One region of the Mycobacterium sp. ML4 genome, then DNA from elsewhere that is predicted to be linked to it. Evidence: predicted binding sites of a transcription regulator. Region 1 holds the regulator's gene; each other region holds the start of a gene.

The links. The regulator HspR, encoded in region 1, represses chaperone genes until heat shock. The targets are predictions, from matches to a motif close to ANNTGAGTNNNNNNNACTCANNT.
Region 2: a site for HspR is predicted at 5,959-5,981, ahead of lon (endopeptidase La). Genes of this name have one in related genera too.
Region 3: a site for HspR is predicted at 6,074-6,096, ahead of clpB (ATP-dependent chaperone ClpB). Genes of this name have one in related genera too.

The regions. Positions count from the first base shown of each region.
Region 1 is NZ_JBTNSY010000039.1:12,976-23,512, reverse strand. It holds gene ACX9NE_RS27640 (beta strand repeat-containing protein) at 1-1,722, shown strand, start outside; gene ACX9NE_RS27635 (heat shock protein transcriptional repressor HspR) at 1,876-2,262, opposite strand; gene dnaJ (molecular chaperone DnaJ) at 2,262-3,431, opposite strand; gene grpE (nucleotide exchange factor GrpE) at 3,492-4,127, opposite strand; gene dnaK (molecular chaperone DnaK) at 4,124-5,992, opposite strand; gene ACX9NE_RS27615 (DNA-binding protein) at 6,342-6,941, shown strand; gene ACX9NE_RS27610 (RES family NAD+ phosphorylase) at 6,926-7,588, shown strand; gene ngg (N-acetylglutaminylglutamine synthetase) at 7,711-9,510, opposite strand; gene ACX9NE_RS27600 (TetR family transcriptional regulator) at 9,646-10,287, shown strand; gene ACX9NE_RS27595 (enoyl-CoA hydratase-related protein) at 10,284-10,537, shown strand, end outside.
Region 2 is NZ_JBTNSY010000019.1:29,972-40,508, reverse strand. It holds partial or broken gene ACX9NE_RS20920 (NAD(P)/FAD-dependent oxidoreductase) at 1-903, opposite strand, end outside; gene ACX9NE_RS20915 (DUF72 domain-containing protein) at 913-1,644, opposite strand; partial or broken gene ACX9NE_RS20910 (endonuclease) at 1,652-1,945, opposite strand; gene ACX9NE_RS20905 (hypothetical protein) at 1,891-2,022, opposite strand; gene ACX9NE_RS20900 (TfoX/Sxy family protein) at 2,065-2,394, opposite strand; gene ACX9NE_RS20895 (nitroreductase family deazaflavin-dependent oxidoreductase) at 2,400-2,822, opposite strand; gene ACX9NE_RS20890 (hypothetical protein) at 2,981-3,409, opposite strand; gene lon (endopeptidase La) at 3,601-5,946, opposite strand; gene ACX9NE_RS20880 (alpha-hydroxy acid oxidase) at 6,199-7,431, opposite strand; gene ACX9NE_RS20875 (DUF1810 domain-containing protein) at 7,465-7,878, shown strand; gene ACX9NE_RS20870 (alpha-amylase family protein) at 7,875-9,134, opposite strand; gene ACX9NE_RS20865 (alkyl hydroperoxide reductase) at 9,155-9,691, opposite strand; gene ACX9NE_RS20860 (peroxiredoxin) at 9,691-10,278, opposite strand; gene ACX9NE_RS20855 (hydrogen peroxide-inducible genes activator) at 10,382-10,537, shown strand, end outside.
Region 3 is NZ_JBTNSY010000050.1:5,670-16,206, forward strand. It holds gene ACX9NE_RS28640 (PE family protein) at 1-1,678, shown strand, start outside; gene ACX9NE_RS28645 (hypothetical protein) at 1,922-2,068, opposite strand; gene ACX9NE_RS28650 (DsrE family protein) at 2,210-2,650, shown strand; gene ACX9NE_RS28655 (enoyl-CoA hydratase/isomerase family protein) at 2,647-3,474, shown strand; gene clpB (ATP-dependent chaperone ClpB) at 3,471-6,017, opposite strand; gene ACX9NE_RS28665 (FAD-binding oxidoreductase) at 6,160-7,320, shown strand; gene ACX9NE_RS28670 (aldose 1-epimerase) at 7,335-8,225, shown strand; partial or broken gene ACX9NE_RS28675 (PPE domain-containing protein) at 8,377-10,537, shown strand, end outside.

The sequences.
Region 1 (10,537 bases):
TTCCTCAATGTCGGCGCCAACAATTCGGGCTGGCAGAACGTTTCAATCGGCAGCATCGGAAGCTCGGGGATCAAGAACTGGGGCGGGTCCCTTTCGGGCCTGGCGAACTTGGGCAACACCATGTCGGGCTGGTTCAACACCAGTTCGCTGGATCTGTCCACGCCGGCCAACGTCTCGGGTTACCAAAACCTCGGCAGCAACCTGGCCGGATTGTTCCGCGACAGTACCGGCACGATCTTCAATCTCGGCCTGGCCGACCAGGGCATGCTCAATCTGGGCAGCGCAAACATCGGCGACTACAACGTCGGCGGCGGCAACATCGGCGGCTACAACCTTGGCGGTGCGAACATCGGCGACCACAACGTCGGCGGCAGCAACATCGGTAGCGCCAACTTGGGCGCTGGGAACATCGGCAGCGGCAACGTCGGGTTCGGCAATGCCGGCAGCGCACTGACGGCGGGACTGAACAACATCGGTATGGGCAATACCGGAAGCTACAACTTCGGCTGGGGCAATACCGGCGACGGCAATATCGGCTTCGGCAACACCGGCAGCCGAAACATCGGTATTGGGCTGACCGGCGAAAACCAACGCGGCTTCGGCGGCCTGAACTCCGGCAGCGGCAACATCGGTTTGTTCAATTCCGGCACCAACAACGTCGGCATCGGGAACTCGGGCACCGGCAACTGGGGCATCGGCAACTCCGGCAACTACAACACCGGTATCGGCAACACCGGCAGCACCAACACCGGGCTGTTCAACTCCGGCATCGCCAATACCGGGATCGCCAACTCCGGCGACTACAACACCGGATTCTTCAACGCAGGCGAAACCAATACCGGCAGCTTCAACACCGCGGACCACAACTCGGGGGGCTTCAACTCGGGCAACTACAACACTGGCTATTTCAACGCCGGCAACTACAACACCGGCCTGGCAAACAGCGGCGACGTCAACACCGGAGCCTTCGACTCGGGCGACTACAACAACGGCTTTTTCTGGAGAGGCGACCATGAAGGCCTGGTTCACCTCTCGTACAAGGTGACCATTCCGGAATTCCCGTACCAAGGCGACGTGCACGGTGACGTCGTGCTGCCAATCCAGGGCGAAATCAACAAAATCACTCAGGACATGTTCACCATTTCGCGGATTCCGATCAAGGTTCAACTGGAGCAAAAGGTTTGCTATCCCATTCCCTATCCGCCATGGTGGCAGTGCTCGACAATAACGATCACGGTCTATGACGGTGGCGTCGGCGGATGGACTGTTCCGGCGAGTGTGCTGTCCCAGCCAATTCCCATCGATAGCACCGTTAAGGCGACGTTTGATAAGTTCGGCCACGGCACCGCAGGGCCCTACTCCTTCGGTTTCGACTTCGAGCAGGGACCGGGATTCTTCAATTCAACGACGAGTCCGTCGTCGGGCTTCTTCAACTCTGGCGGTGGTAGTTCCTCCGGATTCTTCAACACCGGCGCCGGCAGTCTGTCTGGCCTGCTGAACCTCGGAACCAACCACTCAGGCATCTGGAACGCCGGCGGATTGGAAGACTCGGGCTTCTTCAACTTCGGCACGCTCGAATCTGGCCTGTTGAATAAGGGCAACACCGTTTCGGGGGTCTTCAACACCAGCTCAGTGGACGTCGCGACGCAGGCTTTCGTGTCCGGCGTCGCAAACATTGGCACCCAGGTGTCTGGCTTCTTCCACGATCTCAGGCTGCCGTGACAATCGTTCGCTCGCCCGCTACCGCGGGCTCCGCTCACCGGCGCGGCTCACCGGCTACATCCGATGGCGCCGTTCGCTCGCCCGCTACCGCGGGCTCCGGCTTATGGCGCCGTTCGCTCGCCCGCTACCGCGGGCTCCGCTCACCGGCGCGGCTCACCGGCGCCGCGGCTGCCAGACGACCAGCGCCGTGCTCTTGGGCACCACCGCGACCTCGCGCCGCTGGTTGGCCCGCAGCACCGCCAGTTCCTCGGCCATTTCCTTCAACCTGGACTGCAGCGCTTCGACCTGATTGGTCAGCTCGATGATGCGCTTGATGCCGGCGAGGTTCACGCCCTCGTCCTGCGACAGCCGCTGCACCTCCCGCAGCAGGTTGACGTCATGTTCGGAATAGCGACGGCCGCCACCGGGAGTGCGTTGGGGCCTGACCAGGCCGAGCCGGTCGTAGGTGCGCAGCGTCTGCGCATGCATGCCGGCCAGCTCAGCGGCCACCGAGATCAGAAAGGTCCTCGACTCCTCACTTTTCTTCGGGTTCATGGCCATCAGCGATTACCCGCCCATCCGGCCCTGGGGTCGAAGCCGCTGGATCGTTCGGCCGCCGCATAGGCTTCCAGCGCCTCCCGAGCCGCGCCCTCCACGTTCGGCGGGACCGCGACCTTGACGGTGACGAGCAGGTCGCCGCTGCCGCCGCTGCGCTTGGGCACACCGCGTCCACGCACCCGAAGGATCCGGCCGTCCGCGGTACCCTTGGGCACCCGAACGCCGACCTTGCCATCCAGCGTGGGCACTGAAAGCGTTGAGCCCAAAGCCAATTCGGTGAAGCTAACCGGTACGGTCACGGTGAGGTCGTCGCCGTCGCGGCCGAACACCTTGTCCGGGCGCACATGGACGGTGACATACAGGTCACCCGACGGAGCACCGCGCAGCCCGGCCTCACCCTGCCCGGCCAGCCTGATCCGCTGACCGTCCTCGACACCGGGTGGGATCCGCACGTTGATGGTCCGGGTGCGGGTAGTGGCCCCGTTGCCGCCACACTCCTCACACGGGTGCTCGATGATCGAACCGCTGCCCCGGCATTCGGTGCAGGGCTCGGAGAAACCGAATGCACCCTGGTTGCGGCTGATCACCCCCGAGCCGTTGCAGTTCGGGCACACCTTCGGGCTGGTGCCCGGACGCGCGCCGCTGCCATGGCAATTGGTACACGGCGCCGGGCTGGTCAGCCGTAGCGGCATCGCCACACCCTTGGCGGCCTCGACGAAATCCAGTTCCGTCTCGGTCTCCAGGTCGTTGCCGCGCCGCGGCCTACTCGGCCGGGTGCTGCCACCGCGGCCGAACAGGCCGCCGAACAGGTCGCCGATGTTGGCGCCGCCGGACCGGCCGGCGGCGTCGAACAAGTCGTTCAGGTTGAACTCGGCGCCATCGCCACCTCCGCCGAAGCCGCCGAAACCACCCGCATCGAACCGACGGCCACCAAAGCCGCCGCCGGCGAACAACCGGCGGGTTTCGTCGTACTCTTTGCGTTTGGCTTCATCAGACAAGACGCTGTACGCCTCGGAGACGGCTTTGAACCGTTCGGCTCCGGCGGGATTCTTGTCCGGATGCAGATCGGAGGCCAGCTTGCGGTACGCAGTCTTGATCTGCTTGGCGTCGGCATCGGAGGGGACGCCAAGCTCCTTATAGAAGTCTTTTTCGACCCATTCACGTTGAGCCATGTCGCGTCACCTCCTTACCTCTCTCGTTGATTCTGTTGATTCTGTGCCTTGAAAGTGGAATCAGTCACCGGAGCCGTCGGCGTTATCGGTCGTGTCGGCCTGTCCGGTTTCATTCGCGTCGACCGGATCGTGCTCGGCAGGCCGATCGGCGACGGTTTCGACGACCGCGACCAGTGCATTGCGCAACACGTGCTCGCCCAGCTGGTAGCCCTGTCGCATCACCGTGCCGATCACCGGCTTCGCGTCTTGGCCGCCACTGCCCTCGTGCTGCACGGCTTCGTGTAACACCGGGTCGAAATCCTCACCTTCTTCACCAAATGGCTTGAGCCCCAGGCCAGTCAACACGTTCATCAGCTTGTCGGCGACGGCCTTGAGCGGACCGGACTCCAAATCACCGTGCTTGCGCGCCCGCTCGATGTCGTCCACCGCGTGCAGCAGTTCGCCGACCACGGCGGCCCTGGCTCGTTCGGCCGCGGCCTGCTGGTCGCGCATCGCCCGTTTGCGGTAGTTGGCGAAGTCCGCCTGCACCCGTTGCAGGTCGGCGGTCAGCTCCGCCACCTTGTCCGACGAGTCGGGCGCGACCGCCGCTCCCGGCGCCGGAGCGCCGGGAGGGCTGTGCCGCACTTCACCAGTTTCGGGATCGATCCGCCGCTTGTCGGTGACAGTCACCGGCTCCTGTGGATTTCCGTCCGTCACTTGGACTCCCGGTCGTCGTCGACCACCTCCGCGTCCACGACGTCGTCCGAGCCGGCCTGGTCGAACCCGCCACCTGGCTGTCCGCCACCGGCGGCGGCGCCCTCGGCCTGCGCGGCCTCGTAGATCGCCTGTCCGAGCGCCTGGGACTCTTGGCCCAGCTTCTCCATCGCCGACTTGATCGCGCTGATGTCATCACCGGCCAATGCCGCCTTGGCCTCGCCGACCGCGGCTTCCACCTTGGTCAGCGTATCCTCGGGGACCTTGGACCCACCCTCGGCCTCGCGTTGCTCCTTGACGAATTTCTCCGTCTGGTAGACCAGCGTCTCGGCCTGGTTGCGAACGTCGGCTTCTTCGCGCCGCTTGCGGTCTTCGTCCGCGTGCGCTTCGGCATCCTTGATCATCCGGTCGATCTCTTCCTTGGAGATGCCGGAGCCCTCCTGGATGCGGATCGTGTTCTCCTTGCCGGTTCCCTTGTCCTTGGCCGTGACGTGCACGATGCCGTTGGCGTCGATGTCGAACGTGACCTCGATCTGGGGGACACCGCGCGGCGCCGGCGCGATGCCGGTCAGCTCGAACGAACCGAGCAGCTTGTTGTGCGACGCGATCTCGCGCTCACCCTGGTAGACCTGAATCTGTACCGACGGCTGGTTGTCGTCGGCCGTGGTGAAGGTCTCCGACCGTTTCGTCGGGATGGTGGTGTTGCGCTCGATGAGCTTGGTCATCACGCCGCCCTTGGTCTCGATACCCAGGCTCAGCGGCGTAACGTCAAGCAGCAGAACGTCTTTCACCTCACCCTTGAGGACGCCGGCCTGCAAAGCTGCGCCGACCGCCACAACTTCATCGGGATTCACTCCCTTGTTGGGCTCCTTGCCGCCGGTCATCTCCTTGACCAGGTCGCTGACCGCGGGCATGCGGGTCGAACCGCCGACCAGCACCACGTGATCGATGTCGCTCACCGAGATCCCGGCGTCGGCGATCACCGACTGGAACGGTTTGCGGGTACGGTCCAGCAGGTCTTGGGTGATGCGCTGGAATTCGGCCCGGGTGAGCTGCTCGTCGAGGAACAGCGGGTTCTTGTCCGCGTCGACGGTGATGTAGGGCAGGTTGATCGAGGTGCTCTGCGAGCTCGAGAGTTCGATCTTGGCCTTTTCGGCGGCTTCCCGAAGCCGCTGCATAGCCATCTTGTCCTTGGTCAGGTCGATGCCGCTGGTGCCCTTGAACTTCTCAACGAGCCAGTCGACAACGCGCTGGTCCCAGTCGTCACCACCGAGGTGGTTGTCGCCGCTGGTGGCGCGCACCTCGACCACACCCTCGCCGATCTCGAGCAGCGAGACGTCGAAGGTACCGCCGCCGAGGTCGAAGACCAGGATGGTCTGTTCCTTCTCGCCCTTGTCCAGGCCGTAAGCCAGTGCGGCCGCGGTCGGTTCGTTGACGATGCGCAACACGTTGAGACCGGCGATCTGGCCGGCGTCCTTGGTCGCCTGACGCTGGGCGTCGTTGAAGTAGGCGGGCACGGTGATGACCGCGTCGGTGATGTCCTCACCGAGGTAGGCCTCCGCATCGCGCTTGAGCTTCATCAGCACGCGGGCGCTGATCTCGGGCGCGGTGTACTTCTTGCCGTCGATCTCGATGGACCAGTCGCTGCCCATGTGCCGCTTCACCGAACGGATGGTGCGGTCGACGTTAGTCACCGCCTGGTTCTTGGCGGGCTGGCCAACCAGCACTTCGCCGTTGCGCGCGAACGCCACGACGGATGGAGTCGTCCTTGAGCCCTCGGAATTGGCGACGACGACGGGGTCGCCACCCTCCAGAACCGAGACGACGGAGTTGGTGGTCCCGAGGTCGATGCCGACCGCACGAGCCATAGTGATTCCTCCTGTAGGTAGAGCTTCTGTCTTGCACTATGCTGAGTGAACCCCGCTCAAGACTGCTCCGGTCGGCATCATGCTGTCAACCCAGACTTGAGTCTGATTCACTCAACTTGTCGACCATGCTAACGGCATGGGTGCGAACTTTGTTCCCGGGGTCGTCCCAAGGTGTGTCGTTGTTGTCCCTGGGGGGCGCGACGAATCCCGCCACGAGTTCCGAGGCGCCGCGAATCGGCCTAATAGGACACCGACTCGAGGGCGCGAAAGCCTCTCGCCCAGTGCGCAGATCCATCTAACGGTGATATACCGCCGTTAATTAACGTTAGTACGCGTGAAGGGTTCGCCGATGGCTACTGATGAGCTGGACCAACTCTTGCTAGACCGGTTCAACTTGCACCGCTCCGACCTGATCGCGGCACTCAAGGCGCTCCCCGCGCATCGGCCGTGGGCGGCCACTCTCACCGCCGACGAGGCCCGGCTACTCGACGACGCCGGCTTCACCGAAGATCCCGAAGCGTACGCGGAGATCGCCGCCGATGTCACCGCCCACATGGCCAGGTTGTACAGCACTGCCTACACCGCCGCCGAGGTCAGAGAAGGGCTGGGCGTCAACGATTCCCGGGTGCGGCAGCGCCGCCTCGCGCACACGCTATGGGCGATCAACGACGGCGGCACGTGGGTATACCCCGCGATTCAGTTCGAGACCGTCGACCGCGGCCACGACAAGCCAGCCAAACTCAAGCAGGTCCGCGGCCTCGACGAGCTGCTGCCCGCCTTGCTCGCCAGGGAGCTGCACCCAACTGCGGTATCCGGCTTTCTCATGACCCCGCAGCCCGATTTGCGCATCGATGGTCAACCGAAGTCGGTGCGGGAGTGGCTGTTGCACGGTGAATCCGTCGAGCCCGTACTCGGACTGATCGAGATCGGCGAATGGGCGGCGACTTGACCGTCGACCCCATGCTGCCGGGCCCTCCACCACCGCACGTACTGCGTTCGCTCGGCATCGACGATGACGAGATGCGCGCGATCGAAGTCGACGAGATCTGGTGGCGCGTCCATCGCACTGAGGGCGAGCACATACTGGCGTGGAACGCATTGCGCACTTTTGGGCCGGTGCTGCGGTTCGACCCTCACCCCCTACCCAAAGCTGAACATGTGCAGCATGGCGTTTGGTACGGAACCTCAACCCCGTGCGCTGCACTCGGCGAGGCCTTCCAAGTGGACCGGACCATTGACCGTGAACTCGGCCGCCCATATCTAACCGGTTTGTCATTCACCCGCCCACTCATGGTCATCGACCTCGCCACAGACAGCCAGGGAGCGTGGACCACACGCGCCGGCGGCACGTTCGCCATCTCGACGGCCCCGCATACCGTGACTCAGCAGTGGGCGCGGCACATTACAGAGGCATTCCCCCATCTCGACGGCCTGCGCTACAACAACCGATTCGCTGGCGACCCATGCCTGGCACTGTTTACACCGGCCACATCTGCGATGCCGGCCCGGCCGAGAATATCGCTGCCCCTGGCCCATCCCGATCTAGCCGGCCGCATCGCCAGCGCAGCGAAACGTCTCGGCTACGGCGTGGTTTGACAGAGGATGCGGTTGCGGTTGGGATTCCCGACGCCCACCGCGGCAAGTCGGCACCGAGGATTCCGAAAGCTTGGTGAGAATCGCCGACCAGCCGCGCCTCAAGTGCCGGCAACGACGCGGCATCAGCCCGGCTGGCCGCCCCGGCCTTCGGTGCTTGACTCTTCCGGAGTCCAGGGCAACGGCGGTCGAGGTTGACCGGGGAACAGGAAGTCTACGAACGCCGCGACTGTGGGTTGCGGTTCGTGATTGGCCAAGCCGGGTCGCTCGTTGGCCTCGATAAAGGTGTAGTCGGCGGCCGTGACGTCAGGCACGAGAAGATCGATGCCGGCCACCGGGATTCCGATCACCTCGGCCGCCTTGACCGCTACCTGACATAACTTCTCATTCACTTGGCCGGTCACGTCACGCAACTTCCCGCCCTGATGCAGGTTGGCGGTCGCGCGAACCCGTAGCACGGTGCCTTGCGGCAATACGTCATCCAGCTGCCAACCCGCCTTGGTGATCGTCTCCTGCAGAAGGTCATCGACAGGGATGCGAGACTCACCGCCGGTAGCGGCAGAACGCCGTCGGCTCTCGGCCTCGATCAACGCGCGCACACTGTGCTTACCGGTACCGATCACTTCCGGAGGCATCCTCAACGCTGCCGCCACCACCCGGCCATCGATCACCACCAAGCGCAGGTCGTCGCCGTGCGCCCGCTTTTCGATCAAGACTTCCGGGTCCTGCTCCCTCGCTCGTGCCAACGCCGCGGTGAGCTCGTCCGGACCGTGGCCGCCAGTCACCCCCACTGTGATGCCTTTACCCTGCTCTCCGCGGCGCGGTTTGATCACAGCCTCTTGGATTTCATCGAGGAACGCATAGTCGTTTTCGTCAAACGTGGCCAGCCGCGCCCGCGGCACGACAATGCCCGCCGCCTTCACCAGACGCCGCGTCAATCGTTTGTCGTCGCATCGGCACATCGCGATTGCCGAGGTGTACTCCGACAGCGACTCGCGGGTGATGACCGTGCGGCCACCATGCGACAGGCGCATTTCTCCCGTCTCGGAGTCCAGAACCTCGACGCGGATGCCGCGGCGAAGAGCTTCTTCGGCAATGATCCGCGCGTAAGGATTGAGGTCGTCAACCGTTTCCGGCGAAGACGTGAACAACGGCTCGTTGATGGTGTTCTTTCGCTTGATCACCAGCACCGGGACGCGACGGAAGCCGAGCTTCTCATAAAGCGCGATCGCACCTTCGTTGTCATGAGCGACCGAAAGGTCGAGATACGCCTTGCCCTCTCGCCGAAAGCATTCGGCCATGGCGCGGCTCAGGGCTTCCCCGATGCCCGGGACGGCTGCGCCAGGATCCACTGCGAGAGTCCACATGCTCGCGCCTCGCTCCGGATCCGAAAAGAGCACCTCGTGGTCGACACCCGTGGCGGTGCCGATCACCGTGCCGTCGCTGCGCACTGCGACCAGGTAGGTCACCGCGTCCACGTGCAGGTGGTTGTACCAGATGGTCTCGACCGGCGCGGGAACCATTCCGCACTTCACGAAGATCCGATTCATGGCGTCAGCTTCGGCGCGGGAACCCAGGGTGCGCACCGTGACGCCCTCCAAAGACTGTGCCGAGTCGTTCGGCTCGGTCAATCGCAGCCGATAAGTGTGACTCGGGTCGATGAACAGTTCAGTGGGTGCTTTGGCAACGACGATGTGCGATTCGGGTGCATAGATACACACGTCCCGTCGTCCGGGCGCTTCGTTGCGCAAGGCTTCGACAAGCGTGGACGAGCTAGCGAAGGTCTGACCGAAGATCAGCCGGCCCCAGCCCAATTCGAGGTCAACATTTTGTTCCATCGCCTCGACCAGGTGCGGCGGCGAGGCGTCGTGAAGGCCCAGAGTGATCGCCTCTGGATGGTCTTCGGCGGCTTCCATCGCGCACATGATTCCGTGGGTCTACCCATTTCGAGGCGTGATCACCCGTCGGCGACTACACGCCGTTGTGTCATTCATCTCAGCGAACCAGCGCGACCGGCCCGCGCCGATTAACAGAGCATATGCTCTGTTACCATGGTCACTATGCCGCGGCCACGCATATACGACCCCGACACAGTGCTGGACGCCGTTGAGTCGCTGGCCGTGGCGTCCGGCCCGGGCGCGGTGACCATCCGGGCGATCAGCTCACGCACCGGCGTTTCCAATGGCGCGCTCTATCACACCTTCGGATCGCGGGCGGGACTGCTGGCACGAGCCTGGCTCAGGGCGGGACGCCGCTTCCTCGATGCGCAAACCGCAGCGGTCGACGCGGCGCTCGCCGGCCACGAAGCCCGTGTCAGCGCCGCAGTCAAAGCCGTAGCGGCGGCCGCCGACGCGCCTGCGGCATTCGCAGAGCAGCATCCTGACTCGTGCCGGCTGCTGCTGACAATGCCGCGGGAACAACTGCTCGACTCCGAGCCACCGGACGAGATCACCAAAGAGATCGGTGATCTCGAGGCACAGCTGGTCGGTCTGATGATCCGGCTGGCACGCATTGTCTGGGACCGTAAAGACGCCGCAGCGGTGGACACCATCACGATCTGCATCGTCGACTTGCCGACGGCGATCCTGCTGCGTCGCGATCGACTACATAGTCACACAGCGCGCGCGCAGTTGCGCGCCGCGGTCCAGGCAGTACTGCAAATCGAACCACCCGTGCGTCAACCCGGAAGGAAAACCCCATGACCATTAGCCTCACCTACCACGAGAAGATCGCCGTACTGGATCTCGGTGATGACGAAAACCGGTTCTCCCCAGACTTTCTCGATGCCATCAATTCCCACCTGGACGACATCGAATCCGGCGGCGCGCATGCTCTGGTTACCACGGCGACGGGCAGGTTCTATACCAACGGGCTGGACCTGGATTGGCTCGGCGCGCACGGGGAGCAAACCGAGTGGTACGTGGGCCGGGTCCAGGATCTGCTCGCGCGGGT
Region 2 (10,537 bases), on a different contig from region 1:
GCGTTGGCCCAATGCTCGGTGCGGATCCGGGGTGCCGAACAGCGGATGCTGCGCGGCCGCGATGTCGCCCACGGCGAAGATGTCGGCATCGCTGGTGCGCAGGGAGGCGTCGACCTGCACGCCGCCGTCGGCCATCGCGAGCCCGGCCCGTTCGGCCAGTTCGACGTTGGGCTGGGCGCCTACCGCGACAAGCACCGCGTCGGCGGTGACGGCCGAGCCGTCGGCCAGGGTCAGGCCGGTGGCGTGACCGTCCTCGACAGTGATGCTGTCCACCTGGGCTTCCAATCGCAGATCCACGCCGTGGTCGCGGTGCAGGTCGGCGAACAGGGCCCCGACGGTTTCGCCGAGTGCGGTCAACAGCGGTTGCTTCGCGGATTCCACGACGGTGACGGTGAGGTCGCGCTGTCGTGCGCTGGCCGCAACCTCCAGGCCGATCCAGCCGGCACCCACCACCGCGAGGGAAGAACTCTGGGCCAGGACGGAATTGAGAGCGACGGCGTCGGGGTAGCTGCGCAGGTAGTGCACTCCGGCGGCATCAGCGCCGGCGATCGCAGGCCGACGCGCAGCCGAACCGGTTGCCAGCAAGAGCTTGTCGTAGACCAGCGTCGCGCCGTCGTCGAAGCCGATGGCGTGCGCGGCGACGTCCAGCGATTCCACCTGTGTGTTGAGCCTCAGGTCAACATGGTGCGCCCGGTACCAGTCCGAGTTCTGCACGGTGAAGTCGGCCAGCGACTTCTTACCGGACAGGAAATCCTTCGACAGCGGCGGACGCTCGTAGGGCAGGTATTCTTCCTCGGCGAACACCACGATCCGCCCGTCAAAGCCCTTCTGGCGCAGAGCTTCCACCGCCTTCGCCGCAGCCAGCCCTCCGCCGACGATGATGAATGTCCTCGAGCCGGTCATGATCGCTCCTTACTTTCGACTCAGCATCTCGGTCAATGACAACGCATTACGCACGGCGTGCCCACCCAGATCGTTGTTGAAGTACATCCATACGTCGCGGGCCTCGCTGGTCCACTCGGCGATACGATCGGCCCACGCGCGCAGCTCGTCGTGGGAGTAGGACCCGCTGTACATGGTGTCCTGACCGGGCCCGTGCATCCGGATATAGACCAGGTCAGTGGTGGCGCAGGGGATACACGCCAGCCTGGCGCCGCTCATCACCACGTAAGCGGCGCGGTGCCGCTCCAGCAGCGCGAACACCGCGGGATCGTTCCAGGACGGATGCCGTAACTCGACCGCGATGCGGATGGAGGGCGGCACCAGGCTCAAGAACGAGTCGAGCCGGGTGTCGTCACGTGCCTGGTCGGGATGCAGCTGCGCCAGCAGCACCCCGTGCCGGTCACCGAGGGCCTGCCAGCAGCGTTCGAACCGCTCGATCCAGGGTTCAGGCGATGCCAGCCTGCGGTAGTGGGTGAGGCCCCGATGCGCCTTGACCGACATGGTGAATCCGGCCGGCAACTGATCACGCCAGCCGGCGAACGTGGAGTCCTTTGGCCAGCGGTAGAAGCTCGCGTTCAGTTCGACGGTGTCAAAAACCTCGGCATATCGCCTTAACCGTCGGGCGGATGGCAGGCCGGCCGGGTAGAGCACATCCGTCCAGTGGTCGTAGGACCACCCGGAAGTGCCGATCCGCACGGTCATCGACGCGTCAACCGGTCACCTGCAGGCGCACGTCGTCGTCGAGCGACACGCGCACCAGCGCCGCCGCCAGTCGCGCATTGGAGCACGGTGCGAACGCCGAAAGTTCCGCCGGGTCGGTGGGGAGCTTGAGCTCTCCGGCGCCGGCGGTGGCACGCTCGTCGAAATGGGGGCGCACCCAGGTCCACACGTCCTGCACCTCACGCAGGAAGATATCGGCGCCGGTATCGCCGATTCCCTTGAACTGCTTCAACATTCGTGACACCTGTCGCGGGTCGTGATCGCAGCGGTGCGCGATTTCTCGTCAAGGCCGGCCTGCTCGGCATAGGTGGTGCCGGCCGCCTCGAGCAACCGCCGTACCCGCTGCTCTGAAGCATCCATACCGGCGGCGTACCCTCAACGTCGCGCAGCAAACCCGCACCCTCACTTGGGCGGCAGTGAACGGGCATGGTTCGCGCCGCGCGCCACCCAGGTTTGAAGCTGGCGTTTGGTTTTCACGCCATCGGCAGCGACGCGTAACCAGCCGCGGGTTTCCCGCCCTGCCATCACCATGGGACTGACGTACGCCAGCCCGAGCAACGTGTCGGTGTCTTCCTTCGGCACCCGGACCAGCAGGCCGCCCTCACTGCTGACGGCCACCGCCATGTGTCCGCCGATCAGAAACGCCAGCCCGCCGAACATCCGCATCTCGTCGATCGGCTCGGTCGCCAGCAGCTCCCGGATCCGTTCGGCCAGATCGGTGTCGTAGGCCACCTGCCTCAGTCCAGATCCACTCGAATGGTCAACAGGTCGGTGCCCATGGTCCGAACGCCAACACCGTTCAGACGCGGTAGTTTCCGCAGCCGCTGCCGTGGGTCGTCGTCGGGCAGCAGGTGCGCGGTCCCGGTGCGCCACTGCCCGCCGATGCGCACCCGAACCTTGGGATTGGCCTTGATGTTGTACACGTAGTCCGAATGCTCTCCGTGTTCGGAAACCATCCAGAACTGGTTGTCCACCACGGCGCCACCTACCGCGGTGAGCCGGGGCTGGCCCGACTTGCGCCCGATCGTCTCCAACATGGTGACCGGTAGCTTGCGGCCCAGCGGATTGACAACCATCCGTTGTATACGGTGCACGAACTGCCGTTTAACGCTCACAGCGGTGATTTTGCCACTGGGACCCCGAGTGCGCGCAGCCCCCATTCCGCTAGGACGTGGAAAGACAGTGACCGCCGCGGAATGGTGCCTGAGACCTTGAGGCTTTGCGCGGCGAGCTTGCTCCACTTGTCTCCGCACACGAAGACAGCCGCCCCCGGTGGGAGGCGGCTGTCTTCGTCGAGTGTGGGGCTACGAGCCTGGGGCTAGGTCCCGGCGTAGGCGACGAACTGACCGTTGACGAAGACGCCCCACTGGTTGACGGCCGGGTTGAACACGACCGGATATTGCGGCCCATTGAGCTCCGGTGACCACACGGCGGGAAGACCGTAGCGAACAGGGTCGTTGTAGTGCCCCGGCGGGGGGAATCCATTTTGCCCAGGGGGAAGTGGGCTGCCCGGTCCATTGCAATTGACGCCCGGTCCGCCGTTACAAATCGGCGTCCCCGGCACATAGCCCGGCCCAGGCTGCTGGCCCGGTACATTCGGTCCCGGAATGTTCGGTCCGGGCACATTCGGCCCGGGACCACCCGGTCCGGACGGATCGGCTTGCGCGAAACCGGCGCCAATTCCGAGCGCGGCTGACCCCAGTGCACCGGTCATCGCGGCGGTGGCTGCAATCTTGCTGAGCTTCATGCGAACTCCTTGTCATGCGGGTGAGACTGCCACGCGGGCAGCGCAACAGCGTTGACGTGTAGTTGTTGTTTGCCCCAACAAGGGGTAGCCCGGCGCCGAGTGGGCTAAACGTCTTCACCCGGGATTTCTTCAGGAACCTTCCAGGTACTTGACAGATTTCGCCGGGCGGCCCGCGAGCTGCCCGGCGGGTCTCAGGCGGCGGCCGTTGCCATTTGCGCCATCGGTTCCAGGGCCTGGGCAACGATCTCGGCGACATCCGTCATGGGTTTGACGGTCAGCGCGTCGAGCACTTCGGCAGGCACGTCATCCAGATCGGGCTCGTTGCGCGCCGGGATGAAAACGGTTGAAAGCCCGGCACGTTGGGCGGCCAGCAGCTTCTGCTTGACACCGCCGATGGGCAACACCCGGCCGTTGAGGGTGACCTCGCCGGTCATGCCGACATCCGCGCGGACTTGGCGTCCGGTGGCCATCGACACCAGCGCTGTCACCATCGTCACCCCTGCGGACGGACCGTCTTTGGGCACCGCGCCCGCGGGCACGTGCACGTGGATGCGGCGATCCAGCAGCTTGGGGTCCACACCTAACTCGTCGGCGTGCGAACGCACGTAGGACAACGCGATCTGCGCGGACTCCTTCATCACGTCGCCCAACTGCCCGGTGAGCTGCAGGGCCGGCTGGCCTGGCCCGTCGGTGGCGCCGGCCTCGATGTAGAGGACGTCACCACCGAAGCCCGTGACGGCCAGACCGGTGGCCACACCGGGCACCGCGGTCCGTTCGGCCGATTCCGGGGTGAACCGCGGACGGCCAAGATAACCAACCAGGTCGGGTTCGTCGACCACGAGTGGGTCACCGGTCCCGTCCGATCTGGAAGCGAGTTTGGTGGTCACCTTGCGCAGCGCCTTGGCCAGCAGCCGTTCGAACTGCCGAACGCCGGGCTCGCGGGTGTAGTCGGCGGCGATCCTGCGCAGCGCGGCATCCGTGACCGTGACCTCGTCCTCGGTCAGCGCCGCCCTCTCCCGCTGCCGGGGCAGCAGGTAATCGCGGGCAATGGCGACCTTGTCATCCTCGGTGTAGCCGTCGATGTGCACCAACTCCATGCGGTCCAGCAGGGCCGAGGGAATGTTCTCGACCACGTTGGCAGTGGCCAGGAACACCACGTCGGACAGGTCCAGATCCAGATCCAGATAGTGGTCGCGGAAGGTGTGGTTCTGCGCAGGGTCGAGCACCTCGAGCAACGCCGCACCCGGGTCGCCCCGGTAGTCGGAGCCGACCTTATCGATTTCGTCCAATAGCACAACGGGATTCATCGATCCCGCTTCACCGATGGCCCGCACGATGCGGCCCGGCAGCGCACCCACGTACGTGCGCCGGTGCCCGCGGATCTCCGCCTCGTCTCGCACCCCACCGAGGGCGACGCGAACGAACTTGCGGCCCAGGGCACGGGCCACGCTCTCACCCAGTGAGGTCTTACCGACACCGGGTGGACCGGCCAGCACCATCACCGCACCCGAGCCGCGTCCGCTCACGACCTGCAGGCCGCGCTGGGCGCGACGGGTCCGCACGGCAAGGTATTCGACGATGCGGTCCTTGACATCGTCCAGGCCGTGGTGGTCGGCGTCCAGGATCCCACGCGCCGCCGCCAGGTCCGTCGCGTCCTCGGTCCGGACATTCCACGGCAAGTCGAGGACGGTGTCCAGCCAGGTGCGGATCCAACCACTCTCCGGGCTCTGGTCGCTGGCTCGCTCCAGCTTGCCGACCTCGCGCAGCGCGGCTTCGCGCACCTTATCGGGCAACTCCGCGGCTTCGACACGTGCCCGGTAGTCTTCCAAAGACCCTGCGCCGTCGTCGGTTTCCCCGAGTTCCTTGCGGATGGCGGCCAGCTGTTGGCGCAGCAGGAACTCCTTCTGCGTCTTCTCCATGCCTGCTCGCACGTCGTCGGCGATCTTGTCGTTGACCTCGGTTTCGGCCAGGTGCTCGCCGGTCCACTCGATCAGTACGCGCAGTCGCTCCCCGACATCGACCGTCTCGAGCAGCTGCCGCTTCTGCACATCGCTCAGGTACGACGCGTATCCGGACGTGTCCGCCAGCGCGGACGGGTCGGTCAGGCTGTTGACGTAGTCGACGATCTGCCAGGCCTCACGGCGCTGCAGGATCGCCAGCAGCACCTTCTTGTATTCCGCTGCCAGCGTCTTGATTTCGTCAGTCACCTCGGTCTCGGCGACCTCGGTCACCTCGACCCACAGCGCGGCTCCGGGACCGGATGCGCCCGCGCCGATCTGGGCACGGAGTTCACCGCGCACCACCGCGGCCGAACCGCCGCCAGGCATACGTCCCACCTGCAAGATCTTCGCGATCACACCGTGCGACGGATACCGGTCGTCCAGCCGGGGCGCGATCAGCAACTGCCCTGAATCGCTGGCACGGGCAGCGTCGATTGCCGCTCGCGCAGCGTCGTCCAGTGCGATCGGCACCACCATTCCGGGCAGCACGATGGTGTCGGTGACGAACAGCACGGGAACCGATTTGGCTTGAGCCATCAATCCTCCAAGAGTTGAGTCTGCTTCGCTTAACCCAGCCGGGTCCGGATTTGTTCCGCATCCGAATACGCCCCGCGCGGTAATTGGGTGGTGCCGCTCACACCCGTCCGCGTGCCCCGGACCCGGAGGACTCCGGCATGGGTGGGCACCGGCGCGAGCGAACGACGCACCAGGTACCTCACGCACTATCCGCCAGTCTGTTCGAACTACGTGGAGCCCGGTCAGGCCTTCAACGATCTGGTGCGCATCGCGCTATCGCGGCACCAGCCGCCGAAGCTGGGTGACATGTGTGGGCGCAAGCTCCTGCAGGCACGTCACACCCAGTAACGCCATGGTGCGGATGACTCCGCTCTCGAGAATCGAAATGGCCCGACGGACGCCGGCTTCCCCGCCGGCCATCAGCCCGTAGAGGTAGGCCCGCCCCACCAGCGTGCAGCGCGCCCCCAGGGCGATTGCCGCGACGACGTCGGCGCCGGACATGATGCCGGTGTCCATCAGAATCTCGGTGTCCCGGCCCAGCTCGCGAGCCACCACGGGCAGCAGGTGAAACGGCACCGGCGCCCGATCAAGTTGCCGGCCACCGTGGTTGGACAAGACGATCCCGTCCACACCTCGGTCGACGACGGCGCGGGCATCGTCCAGCGTCTGGATCCCTTTGACGACGAGCCTGCCCGGCCACTTCGACTTGATCCAGGCCAGGTCGTCGAAGGTGACACTGGGGTCGAACATGGTGTTCAGGTACTCGCCGACGGTGCCTGACCAGCGATCAAGAGACGCGAAAGACAGCGGTTCGGTGGTCAACAGATCAAACCACCAGTGCGGGTGCGGCACAGCGTCGAGGACGGTGCGCAGCGTCAGTGCCGGCGGGATCGACATCCCATTGCGCACGTCGCGCAATCGGGCCCCGGCGACCGGGACGTCGACGGTCACCAGCATGGTGTCGAAGCCCGCATCCGCGGCGCCCTGGACCAATGCCATCGACCGCTCGCGATCGCGCCACATGTACAGCTGGAACCACTTGCGGCCATGCGGGGCGGCGGCCATGAGGTCTTCGATGGCCGTGGTGCCCAGCGTGGACAGCGAGAACGGGATGCCGGCTGACGCGGCGGCCCGGGCACCGGCGATCTCGCCCTCGGCGTGCATCAAACGCGTGAACCCGGTCGGCGCGATCCCGAACGGCAAGTCCACCGGGGCGCCCATCACATCCCAGCCGGTTGACACCGTGCTCACGTCGCGCAGGATGGTCGGGTGAAATTCGATGTCGCGGAACGCTTGTCGAGCCCGCTCAATGGACAACTCGCCCTCGGCGGCGCCGTCGGTGTAGTCGAACGCCGCCCTCGGGGTGCGCCGCTTGGCAATTCGCCGCAGGTCCTCGATGGTCAGCGCGGCGTCCAGGCGCCGTGCGGTGCGGTTCAACTGTGGCCGCTTGAACTGGATGAGCGGAGCCAGATCCCGGATTTTGGGCACCTGCCGCTTGACCGCCATTCGTTCATCTAACCAGTGTGCGACGGTGGAGGGATGTTCGATTTACAGCGCTTCGTGGACGCGCAGGCCCGGGTGTACGACACCGTGCTCGACGAACTGCGCGGCGGACAAAAGCGCAGCCATTGGATGTGGTTCGTGTTTCCGCAACTACGCGGGTTGGGTGGCAGTCCGACGGCGCAGCGGTACGGCATCGCCTCGCTGGAGGAGGCCCGCGCCTATCTGGACCATGAACTGCTCGGGCCGCGACTGCGCGAGTGCGTGAGGCTGGTCAACGATATCCAGGGTCGCTCGGCCGGGCAGATCTTCGGCTGGCCCGATCAGCTCAAGCTGCGTTCGTCGGTGACGCTGTTCGCCCGGGCAACCGATGACAACCAGGACTTGATTGCGTTGCTGGATAAGTACTACGGCGGCGAGCCGGATCCGCTGACGCTGCGGCTGTTGGCTTAGGGACGCAGAATCCGCCAGCCGTGCGGTTCGATTTCCACGGTGTCGACAAACTCCTCGGGGGGCGCCGTCGAGCCGGCGATCAGTTGGGCTTGGGCTGTGCCCGCCTTCGGCAGCGACACCCGCAGCGGCTTGTCGTCGATGTTGAGCGCGACCAGTAGCGCGTCTCGACCATTGCGGGACTCATAAACGTAGTGCTTGTTGTCGAGGCGCACCGCACTGGTCCTCGCCGTATGCAGCCAGGGGTGGCGGCGGCGCAGACCCACCAGGTACCGGTGCAGCGCCCAGACGTCGGCCCCGCACTCATCCAATGGCAATGGGGGAGAGGGGAATTCGGGCCGCACCACGTCGTCGCCTCCGTAGCGTTCTTCCTTGACTCCGCGGAAGCCGAATTCGTCGCCGGCATAGATGCTCGGCACGCCCCCGGTCGTCAGCAGAATCACCAGCGCATGGGCGGGATGAGCGGGGTGCTCTAGCCGGCTCGCGATGCGGGTGACGTCGTGGTTGCCGATGAACGTTTGCGGCACAAAGGATTCCAGAAATGAGTTGTGGCGCTGCAACGCCCAGTCCAATTCGAAGAAATTGCCGTCGTTAAGGCTGCTCCAGATCGCCTTCCACAGCTCGTACTGAGTGGCTGAGTTGAACTTCGCGCCGTCGACGACGGCAGCATAGTCGCCGTGGATCAGTTCACCGACGAACCAGGCATCGGGATAGCGGCTCCGGACCGTGGGTAGCACTTCGGCCCAGAACCGTTGCGGCATAGTGTAAGCAGCATCCAGGCGCCATCCGTCGGCGCCGCGGTCCAGCCAGTGCGTCATCACCTCGGTGACATAGTCAGCGACCGCTGGGTCCTTATGGTTGAGGGCGATCAGCTCCGCGTGGCCTTCGAAATTGTCACCGCTGAACCAGTGTGCCGATTCGGGGTCGCGGTAGCGGGGGAAGTCCGTGCCCACGTGATTGAACACGCCGTCCAGCAAGATCCGTAGACCCCGTTGGCGCGCCTGGCCGACCAGATAGTCGAAGTCGGAATCGTCACCGAGGCGCGGATCGATCCGAAAGTGGTCGGTCGTGTCGTACCCGTGGGTGCGGGAGTGGAAGACCGGGCCCAGCGCGACGCCGGATGCGCCCAGCGCAATGGCGTGGTCAAACCAGTCGACCAGCCGTCGCAGGCGGTGTTCCCCCGGGCCCGGCGGATCTTCCGACGGAAAGGCCCCGACGAAGCCCAGGGGATAAACCTGCCACCAGATCGCGTGTTCGATCCACGAGGGTCCGGTCGTACTCAGCCGACCGCCGCCAGTATCTGGGCGGTGCTGATTGCCTGTGCCACCCCCGAAACGATAGCCGCCACCTTCAGCGCCTCCAGGATGGCCTCCCGGCCCACGCCGGATTCCCGCAGCGTGTGCTCGTGGGCGACCACGCAGTGGCCGCATCCGTTGATGGAGGACACAGCGAAGCTCCAGAGTTCGAAGTTCGCCTTGTCCACACCGGGATTGCCGATGATGTTCATCCGCAGCCCGGCGCGCAGGTCGTCGTAGGCGCCGTCCAGGAAGCCGCGGCCGCGGTAAAACACGTTGTTCATGCCCATGATCGACGCGGCGCCCAGCGCGGCGTTGTAGGCCTGCTCCGAGAGGGTGTCGGCCGCTTCGGCGCCAATCTCGCCCAGCACCTGAGCGTTTCGGGTGGCAGCGGCACACGCCAGCAGGGTTCCCCACAGCTGTTCTTCGTTCAATGCCGTGGTGCGGGTGATAGAGCCCAGGTTGAGCTTGAGATCCTTGGCGTATTCGGGCAGGGCGGCCTTCAGGTTTTCGACGCTCATCAGGCTGACGCCTTCAGCAGTTCTCCGGCATCGATCGTCGGGTCACCCTTGCGCCAGTTGCACGCGCACAGCTCGTCGGATTGCAGGGCGTCCAGCACCCGCAGCACCTCGTCGACGTTACGCCCCACCGAACCGGCCGTGGCAGAGACGAATTGGATCTCGTTGTTCGGGTCGACGATGAAGGTGACACGGTCGGCAACGCCGTCGGCGTTGAGCACGCCGGTTGCCTGGCAGAGTTCGCGCTTGATGTCCGACAGCATGGGGAAGGGCAACTTCTTGAGGTCCTCGTGCTGCACCCGCCACTGGAAGTGCACGAACTCGCTGTCGATCGAGACGCCGAGCACCTGCGCGTCGCGCTCCTCGAACTCGTCGTTCAGCTTGCCGAAGGCAGCGATTTCAGTGGGGCAGACGAAGGTGAAGTCCTTCGGCCAGAAGAACACCACCCGCCACTTGCCGGGATGGTCGTCGTTGGAGATGGTGGAGAAATAGTCGCCCGGCTGCTGCGCGTCGACCTTGGACAGGTCACCGCCGATCAGGGCGGTCAGCTGGTATGCGGGGAATTGCTGGCCGATCGTCAACAGAGACATGACGCTCCTTAACTGGATCTATTCAAGATTAGAGGGTGATGTCACTATGGTGCCGCGACCAAGCTGTGAAGTAAAGGTGATTTATCGCACTATACTAATCGGCATGTCCGATAAGAGCTTCCAACCTACCCTGGCCGGCTTGCGGGCCTTTGTCGCGGTGGCACAGAAACGTCATTTCGGCGGCGCCGCAACAGTTCTCGGCCTCAGTCAGTCGACTCTATCCCAGGCGCTGGCGACGCTGGAGACCGGGCTGGGCACC
Region 3 (10,537 bases), on a different contig from region 1:
CGCCGGCGGGACGGCCACTTTGGCGGGTATGGCCGGCGGCGATGGCGGCGGCGGCGGTCGCGCCGGATTGATCGGGACCGGCGGAGCCGGCGGCGCCGGTGGCGCCGGCGCTGCGGGGTTTGCCGGCAGCGCGGGCAACGCCGTGAACCCCGACGGCGGTATCGGCGGTGCCGGCGGTGCGGGCGGCGATGGCGGGGCCGGCGGCGTCGGCGGCCTGCTGATCGGTGACGGCGGAGTCGGTGGGGCAGGTGGCGCCGGCGGCGAGGGCGGGGCTGGCGGCAACGGGCTCACCGGTGCGGACGGCGTCGCCCCCGGAGCAAACGGAACCAATGGAGGCGACGCCGGTTACGGCGGTGGCGGCGGTCGCGGTGGAGACGGCGGTGTGGGAGGCACCGGCGTAAACGGTCAAGCCTCCAGCGGGGTCGGCGGCGGCAACGGGAATGGCGGTAACGCAGGCATAGCGGGGAACGGCGGCAACGGAGCTCAAGGCGCCGCAGGCAGCGCCGTCGCTCCCGGCGGCACCGGTGGCAATGGCGGCAATGGCGGTGACGCGGGCCGGGGCGGCGACGGCGGCCTTGGTGGCTCCGGATCTACCGGCGGGGCGACCGGCGCCAACGGCGGCTCCCCCGCTGCCGGCAACGGAGGCGCCGGCGGAAACGGCGGCAGCGTGAGTGGCACCGTGGGCACCGGCGGAAGAGGCGGCAGCGGCGGCAGCGGCGGCGACGGCAGCGGCTTCGCCGTCGGCGGCAACGGTGGCACAGGCGGTGATGGCGGCCGGGCCGGCTCGTCTTCCGGCTCGGGCGGCAGTGGCGGCGTCGGTGGCAACGCCGGCAGCGGGACCACCGGTGGTACCGGCGGGCGAGGCGGCAACGGGGCGGGCGGCGGCGACTTTTCGAGCATCAATGGCGGGAATGGGGGCGCCGGCGGGAACGGTGGCACCGGGACCGCGGGTGACGGCGGGGCCGGCGGCGATGGTGGCCGGGGCGGGTCCACCAGCGCCAGCACAGCGGGCACCGGCGGCAACGGTGGGGCCGGCGGCGCCGGAAACGGCGGCAGAGGCGGTACGGGCGGTAATGGGGGCGCGGGGGGTGCGACGTTCGCGTTTGGCACACAGGCCGGCGCCGGCGGCGTTGGCGGCAACGGCGGCGCGGGTTGGGGCGGTGCTGGCGGCGGCGGCGGAGCCGGAGGCGACGGCGGTAACACCGCCTTCGGCAGCAAGGGCGCCGGCGGCCCCCCTGGGACGGGGGGCGCTGGCGGTAACGGCGGCGCCGGCGACAACGGCGGAGCTGGCGGTGCCGGCGGCACCGGCGGCAGCGCTGGCAGGCTACTCGCCACCGGCGGGGCGGGGGGCAACGGCGGTAACGGCGGGCACGGTAACGGCTCGACAAGCGGCGGTACCGGTGGACAGGGCGGCGTTGGCGGATTGGGAGGGGCTGGCAACCAGTTCACCGCAGGCGCGGCGGGCGGAAACGGTGGTACCGGCGGCAACGGCGGCAACTCCGACGCCGGTAGCGGAGGCACCGGTGGCAACGGCGGTACCGGAGGCACCGGCGGACCCGGAAAGGACCTGCCGGGCCAGCCGGGCGGCACCGGCGAACCCGGTAAGCCACCGATCGGCTCGTTGGGAGGTGCCGGCGGCGCATTCGGCAGGGGCGGCAAGGGTGGCGGTCAACAATAGAGCTGCACCAACGCCAGGCGAGCCCGACCGAAGTGACCCGCGACTGCGCGTGAAACCCCAGCGCAGCCCCCGGCACGTTGTCGCCGCGCTGATGTGGACGGGCACCACGTCTTCGTCGCGCATTTCGATGGGCCAGCTGCATCCTGATCAGCCGATCGCGGATCGCCTATGCGTCATTGACCGGGTCGACGCCCTCGCTGCAACACCCGTGGGACGGAGGAACGTCAATGATCAGTGGACCGATTAGCCGGCAGTGGGACGCGGCACCGGTCCCGATGCACGGACGGCGATGGCGGCAGCTCCGCCTCCGGCACCGGCGGCACCGCGCGCCGGAAAGCGGCGGCGGGCAACTTTCGCCAGCGCGCGGAGGTTCTTGGCTGCTGGCGACATACTGAGCGTATGAAGGTTCGAGTGAGTATCTTGATCGTGTGAATCTGACGGAGTGGGCGCGTACTCAGGGTGTACCTCCGCAAACGGCGTCCCGGTGCTTCACGGAGGGGACGCCGCCGGTAACGGAGAAGGAGCACTCAATTGTCAGGTCCTGACGAATCGCTGCATATTGACGTCCCCGTCGACCTCGAAGAGGTGAAGGTCGCGTTCAGCGTGGCGTCGCTGACATTCGAAGGCGACATGCCGGCCGTGCTATTCCATGCCGGAATCGTCCTTGCCGATGCCGCGGCTTGGAAAGTGCAGCCTCATGTGGTCGTCGTATTCCACACCAATGCCGGACACGTCACGCTCGACGACGAGGTTTACAACGCCAACCGGCACGTCGCAACCGGCAACCCCTACAAACATGTGATCACCGGCCTGTTGACCAAAGGCGCGCAGATCGAACTCTGCGGTGCCACCGCGAGGGCAATGGGTTGGGGCAACGGTGACCTGATTCCAGGCATCAAGGTCAACCGAAATGCGATGGCGAGACTGACGCAGTTGGTGCAGCAGGGATTCGTCAAAATCTCCGAAGCGTGACGTATGAGGACTACCGGCTAATCCGGGTCGCCGGCGCGGACGGGATCTGCCGGGCCACCATCGATCATCCGCCGATCAACCTGCTGGATCGTGGGTTGCTCACCGAGATCCACCGGCTGCTCGCAGAGATCGTCGACGACGACCAGGTGCGGGTGCTTGTCGTCGACTCCGCCGACCCGGAGATCTTCATCGCCCACGCCGATGTCTCGTTGATCCAGGATCTGCCCGCCGACGACCTCGCACTGCACGAGGAGCTGTCGTTCTTCCACGCCGTCACCGAACGAATTCGGAACCTTCCGAAGGCAACGATCGCGGTGATCGAGGGTGTCTGCCGCGGCGGCGGTTGCGAACTCGTGATGGCTTTCGACATGCGCTATGCCCCACAGGGCACCACGGTGCTGAGCCATCCGGAGGTGTCGGTGGGCATCATTCCCGGCGGCGGCGCTACCCAGCGACTGCCCCGGCTGATCGGCCGGTCCCGGGCCCTCGAAGTGATTTTGGGCGGTATGGACGTCGACTCGGAAACCGCGGAGGCCTGGGGGTACATCAACCGGGCGCTGCCCCCCGACCAGCTGCGCCGATTCGTCGACCGACTCGCCGCGCGCATCGCGTCCAGTCCGCCGTCGGCCATCGCCGCGGCCAAACATGCCGTGGCGGCCGCGCCCGGAGATCTGCAAACCGGCCTGCGCATCGAAGATCAGCTACTACGCCAGACTGTCGCGCAGCCGGCCGCGCAGAAACTGCTGAAAGCAATCTTCGACGCCGGCGCCCAGACCCGGGAATTCGAGCTGGGCGACCGGCGCCGACGAACAGGCGCGGATTAGCCGAGGATCAGCGAGTCGCCGTCCGGGCTGACGTTGACGGGCACCACGTCGCCGTCGTGCACCTCGCCGGCCAGCAGCAGCTTGGCCAACTGGTCACCAATCGCCTGCTGCACCAGCCTGCGCAAGGGCCGTGCGCCGTACACCGGGTCGAAGCCCCGCTGCGCCAGCCACTGCTTGGCCGGCAGGGACACCTCGAGCTGCAGGCGCCGCTGTGCCAACCGCTTGTCCAACTGGGCGAGCTGGATGTCGACGATCTGCACCAGCTCGCCGGGCTCGAGGCCGTGGAAGATGATCACGTCGTCGAGCCGGTTGATGAACTCCGGCTTGAACGCCGTCCGCACCGCGGCCATCACTTGTTCCTCGCTGCCACCCGACCCCAGGTTGGAGGTCAGGATGAGGATGGTGTTGCGGAAGTCGACCGTACGGCCCTGACCGTCGGTCAGCCGGCCCTCGTCGAGCACCTGCAACAGCACGTCGAACACGTCCGGGTGGGCCTTTTCGATCTCGTCGAACAGGATCACCGTGTACGGACGCCGCCGCACCGCCTCGGTCAGCTGACCACCCTGGTCGTAGCCGATGTAGCCGGGAGGCGCACCGACCAGCCGGGCCACCGAGTGCTTCTCGCCGTACTCGCTCATGTCGATGCGGACCATGGCGCGGTCGTCGTCGAACAGGAAGTCCGCCAACGCCTTTGCCAGCTCCGTCTTACCGACGCCGGTCGGGCCCAGGAACATGAACGAACCGGTCGGCCGGTTCGGGTCGGCGACGCCGGCCCTCGACCGCCGCACGGCGTCCGACACGGCCTGTACGGCCTGGCGCTGGCCGACGACCCGCTTGCCCAGCTCGTCCTCCATGCGCAGCAGCTTGGCGGTCTCGCCTTCCAGCAACCTGCCGGCCGGGATGCCGGTCCACGCCGAGACCACGTCGGCGATGTCGTCGGGGCCCACCTCTTCCTTGAGCATCATGTTCTCTTGGGCCTCGGCCTGCGGCAACGCGGCGTCGAGCTTCTTCTCGACCTCGGGGATGCGGCCATACCGCAGCTCGGCGGCCTTGGCCAGGTCGCCGTCGCGCTCAGCGCGCTCGGACTCGCCGCGCAGCTCCTCCAGCTGTTCCTTGAGCTCACGGACGACGTCGATGGCATTCTTCTCGTTCTGCCACCGCGTGGTCAGCTCGGCGAGCTCCTCCTTTTTGTCGGCCAGCTCGGCGCGCAGCTTCTCCAGCCGCTCCTTGGACGCGGCGTCTTCCTCTTTGGCCAGCGCCATCTCTTCGATCTCCAGCCGGCGCACCAGGCGCTCGACCTCGTCGATTTCGACAGGCCGCGAGTCGATTTCCATCCGCAGCCGGCTGGCGGACTCGTCGACCAGGTCGATGGCCTTGTCCGGCAGGAAGCGGGCGGTGATGTAGCGGTCGCTCAACGTGGCCGCGGCCACCAGCGCGGAATCGGTGATGCGCACCCCGTGGTGCACCTCGTAGCGGTCCTTCAGCCCGCGCAGGATGCCGACGGTGTCCTCCACCGATGGCTCACCGACGAACACCTGCTGGAAACGGCGCTCCAGCGCGGCGTCCTTCTCGATGTACTTGCGGTATTCGTCCAGAGTGGTGGCGCCCACCAGGCGCAGTTCGCCGCGGGCCAGCATCGGCTTGATCATGTTGCCGGCGTCCATCGCCGACTCGCCGGTAGCACCGGCACCGACGATGGTGTGCAACTCGTCGATGAAGGTGATGATCTGGCCGGCGGAGTTCTTGATGTCGTCGAGCACGGCCTTGAGCCGTTCCTCGAACTCACCGCGGTACTTCGCACCGGCCACCATCGAGCCCAGGTCCAGGGAGATGACGGTCTTGTCGCGCAGGCTCTCCGGCACGTCGCCGGCCACGATGCGCTGGGCCAGGCCCTCGACGATCGCGGTCTTTCCGACGCCCGGTTCACCGATGAGCACCGGGTTGTTCTTGGTACGCCGGGACAGCACCTGGACCACCCGGCGGATCTCGTTGTCGCGCCCGATGACCGGGTCGAGTTTGCCCTCGCGGGCCCTAGCCGTCAGATCGGTGGAGTACTTCTCCAGCGCCTGGTAGGTGGCTTCGGGGTCGGCGCTGGTCACCCGCGCGCTGCCGCGCACCTTGACGAACGCCTCTCGCAGTGCTTGGGGGGACGCTCCGTGGCCGGTCAGCACCTTGGCGACTTCGGAGTCACCGGTGGCCAACCCGACCATCAGGTGCTCGGTGGAGACGAATTCGTCGTCCATCTCGGTGGCCAGTTGCTGTGCGGCGGTGATGGCCGCCAGCGACTCGCGGGACAGCTGCGGCTGCGAACTGGAGCCGCTGATCTGGGGCAGCTTGTCCAGCAGGCGCTGCGCCTCGGCGCGGATGGTGGCGGGATCTACACCGACAGCCTCCAGCAGTGGTGCGGCGATCCCGTCGTTCTGCGTCAGCAGCGCCATCAGCAGATGCGCGGGCCGGATTTCGGGGTTGCCGGCCGCCGATGCGGCCTGCAGCGCCGACGTCAGTGCCGCCTGTGTCTTGGTTGTCGGGTTGAAAGAGTCCACGACCCCTCCGTTCTCGTGTGTGAGTAAAACCTTGTCGCGTACTCCAACGCCGTCAAGGTTGAGTCTGTTCCGCTCAACTCTAACTTCTTTGCCGCATCTGCGCGAGACCCGTATCGCACGCGCGCGCCTAGAATCGGCATCCGTGGGGCTCGAGGACCGGGATGCGCTGCAGGTGTTGCGGGACGCTTTTCGACCCGCCGAGACAACGCTCGTCCACCGCTTCTACACCCACTGGTTTGCCATCGACACCACGGTTCGTGACCTGTTTCCACCCGAGCTGGACGCCCAGCGCACGGCATTCGCACAGGCGATGTACTGGCTCTACGGCGAGCTGGTCGCCCAGCGCGCCGCCGAGCCGGTGGCCTTCCTGGCGCAGTTGGGTCGCGATCACCGCAAGTACGGCGTGCTGCCCGCCCATTACGGAACGCTGCGCCGCGCTCTGTATTCGACCCTGCGCACGCACCTGGGCAGCGCGTGGACCGATGCCGTCCAACACGCCGCCGACCAGTCGCTGAACTTGTTCACCGGCGTGATGAGCGGCGCGGCCGACTCCGATGAGGCACCCGCGTGGGTGGACGGCACGGTCATCGAGCACTCCCGGGTGTCGCGCGATCTGGCGGTTGTCCGGCTGCGCCTGGACCGCCCGATGCATTACCACCCCGGCCAATACGTCAATGTGCAGATTCCGCAGTGCCCGCGCCGCTGGCGCTACCTCAGCCCGGCGATCCCCGCTGACCCGGGCGGTGGCATCGAGTTTCATGTCAGGGTCGTCCCGGGCGGGCTGGTGAGCAACGCGATCGTCGGCGAAACCCGCCCTGGCGACCGGTGGCGGCTGTCGGGCCCGCACGGTGGCATGCATGTCGACCGCGACGGCGGCGACGTGCTGATGGTCGCCGGCAGCACCGGCCTGGCACCGTTGCGGACGCTGATCATGGACCTCAGCCGCTTCGCCGTGAACCCGCGGGTACATCTGTTCTTCGGCGCACGCTACCGCTGCGAGCTCTATGACCTACGCACGCTGTGGCAGATTGCGGCGCACAATCCGTGGCTGTCGGTATCGCCCGTTTCCGAATACAACAACGACCCTGCCTGGGCCGCCGACTATCCCGACGTGTCGCCGCCGCGGGGCCTGCACGTGCGCCAGACGGGTCGCCTGCCCGACGTGGTGGCCAGGTATGGCGGTTGGGGCGACCGGCAGATCCTGATCTGCGGCGGGCCCGCCATGGTCCGTGCCACGAAGACGGCGCTGGTCGCCAAAGGCGCTCCGCCCCAACACATCCAGCACGATCCGCTGTCACGCTGACCCGAGGAGAGACCGTGCACGTCGTCACGCTGCGCGACCCGTCGTCGTCGGTCGCGGCCCGGTTCGTGCCGGAAGCGGGCATGATCGGCACCTCGCTGACCGACGCAGGAGTGGAATTGCTCGGCCAGCGACGGGGCCTCGACGCGTACCTGTCGGCGGGCAAGACGATGGGCATCCCCGTGCTGTATCCGTGGGCGAACCGGTTGGGCGCCGATACCTATGCGGCCGAAGGTGTGACGGTCACGCTGCGGCCGGGCGAGAACGGTGTCCGAGCCGACCCGGCCGGCTTGCCGATACACGGCGTGCTGGCCGCGTACCCGAATTGGCAGGTGACGTCCGAATCGGCCAACGAACTGGGTGCCGAGCTGAATTTCGGAGCGGACGAGCGGTTATTGGCCAGCTTCCCGTATCCGCACCTGCTAGCGGTAACGGTGAGACTGGCCCAGCGGACGCTGACGATACGCACCACGGTCAGCCCGACCGGTGACCGCGCGGTGCCGCTGTGCTTCGGTTATCACCCGTATCTACAGCTGCCGGACACCGACCGCGCCGAGTGGATGATCGAGACACCGCCGCTGCGGCATCTGTCCCTGGATGAGCGCGGCCTGCCCGCCGGCGGTACCACCACCCAGCCTGCGCGATCACAGCGGTTGGGCGACATGACCTTCGACGATGCATACGACAACGTGGAGGACGGAGCCGTCTTCGCGGTCAGTGCCGCCGGCCGCCGCCTCGAGGTGTGCTTCGAACAGGGCTACTCCGCGGCACAGATCTTCGCTCCCCCCAGCGAGGAAGTGATCTGCTTTGAGCCGATGGCCGCGCCGACGGATGCGTTGCGTCGCGGCGGTTACCGCGTTGCCTATCGCGGCGAATCTGCGGTGGCCCAGTTTTCGATTCGGGTGTGAGTTGTCTCAATCCGGACATTTTTCGTCGAATCAACGACAAACCCGCACGGCACCTCCTAATAATCTTTACGCCAGAAAGCCCTAAGCCCGACAATGTGACGGCGTCGCCTGCCTCTGCAACGATGGCCAACCGTTCCAGCCAGGAGAGCTGATGAATTTCGCCGTCTTGCCCCCCGAGGTCAATTCGGCGCGAATACATCTCGGCGCCGGATTGGGGCCGCTGCTCAATGCGGCAGCGGCCTGGGACGGCCTGGCCGTCGACTTGGGTTCGGCCGCCACCTCCTTTTCTTTGGTGACCTCAGGGCTCACCGGTTCCGTGTGGCTGGGTCCTTCCTCGGCGGCGATGTCGGTCGCCGCCGCACCCTATCTGGGATGGTTGAACGCGGCAGCGAGCCAAGCTGAGCAGGCGGCGCTCCGGGTGCGGTTAGCGGCAGCCGCGTTCGAGGCGGCATTGGCGGCCACCGTGCATCCGGCCGTCATCGCAGCTAACCGCACTCAGTTCGTGTCATTGGTGCTGTCGAATCTGCTCGGGCAAAACGCCGCGGCGATCGCCGACTCCGAGACCCAATACGAACAGATGTGGGCCCGGGACGTGGCCGCGATGTTCGATTACCATGCCGAGGCCTCCGCAGCACTGTCGGCGTTGACGCCCTTCCGGTCGACGCTGCAGGGGCTGACCAGCCCGGCGGTCGGCGCCTACGGGACCGTCGTAGCCGCGGTCAATGCGACAGCGGCCGCTGCGCAGGACCCGATCGCCGGCCCCTTCCGCAACCTGGGATTAGCCAACGCCGGGCAGGGCAACGTCGGAAATGCGAACATCGGCGACTTCAATTTGGGCTCGGGCAATACGGGCAGTGGCAATATCGGCAGCGGCAACATCGGGACCGGCAATATCGGTTTCGGCAATTCCGGTTCCACGCTGACAGCGGGACTCCGCAACATCGGCTTGGGCAATACCGGCAATAACAACATAGGCTTCGGCAATTCCGGTGACAACAACATTGGATTCGGTAACACCGGCAACGGAAACCACGGTATCGGGCTCAGCGGGGACAATCTGCGCGGGTTCGGCGGCATGAATTCCGGCGTCGGCAACGTCGGCTTCTTCAACTCGGGTACCGGGAACGTGGGCATCGGGAACTCGGGTAGCGGCAACTGGGGCATCGGCAACTCGGGCGACGGCTTCAACACTGGCATCGGTAACTCCGGCGCAGTCAGCACGGGTGTCTTCAACTCCGGCATCGTCAACACCGGCATCGCCAACTCCGGTAGCTACAACAGCGGGAATTGGAACTCGGGCAGCTTCAATACGGGTGGCTTCAACCTCGGCGACTACAACACCGGGTGGATCAACTACGGCAGCTATAACACCGGAGTCCTTAATGCCGGAAATGTTGACACCGGCGCCCTGATCTCAGGCAGCTACAGTAACGGGTTGTTCTGGCGGGGCGACTACCAAGGTGGGGGCCCGGGCATCGGAAACACGACGAGCATCCCGTCGTCGGGCTTCTTCAACTCCGGAACCGGAAGCGCCTCAGGTTTTTTCAACTCCGGCGCCAATAATTCGGGAATCTTCAACTCCTCGACCGGGGCCATCGGAAACACCGGAATTTACAATTACGGCGCGCTGCTATCGGGGCTGGTGAATACGGGTAACACCATCTCGGGCGTCGCCAACGTGAGCACGCTGAGCCTCACGACGGCGGCCCTCGTCTCGGGCGCGGCAAACACCGGAAGCCAGATGTCGGGCTTCTTCGGTGGCCCGTCGAACTTCAACCTGGGCTTCGCGAACACGGGCCGGTTGAACATCGGCAACGCCAACCTCGGCGGTTTCAACTTTGGCAGCGGGAACGACGGCAGCGTGAACTTCGGCAGCGGAAATGTCGGCGACGCCAACCTGGGCAGCGGCAATGTCGGCTTTTTCAACGTCGGCTTCGGCAACCTGGGCAGCTACAACATCGGCTCGGCAAATCTGGGCAGCTACAACCTCGGACCCGCGAACCTCGGCGAATTCAATGTCGGCTCCTGGAACGTCGGCGACACTAACCGCGGTTTCGCCAACACCGGCGACAACAATCTCGGCTTCGCCAATACCGGCAACAACAATGTGGGCATCGGACTGACCGGCACCGGCCAAATCGGATTCGGTGCCCTGAACTCGGGCAGCGGCAATCTCGGCCTGTTCAACTCGGGCAGCAACAACGTCGGCTTGTTCAACTCGGGCATCGGCAATGTCGGCGTCGGCAACTCGGGTGCCGGTAACTGGGGGATCGGCAACCCGGGCATCGGCAACACCGGTATCGGCAACGCCG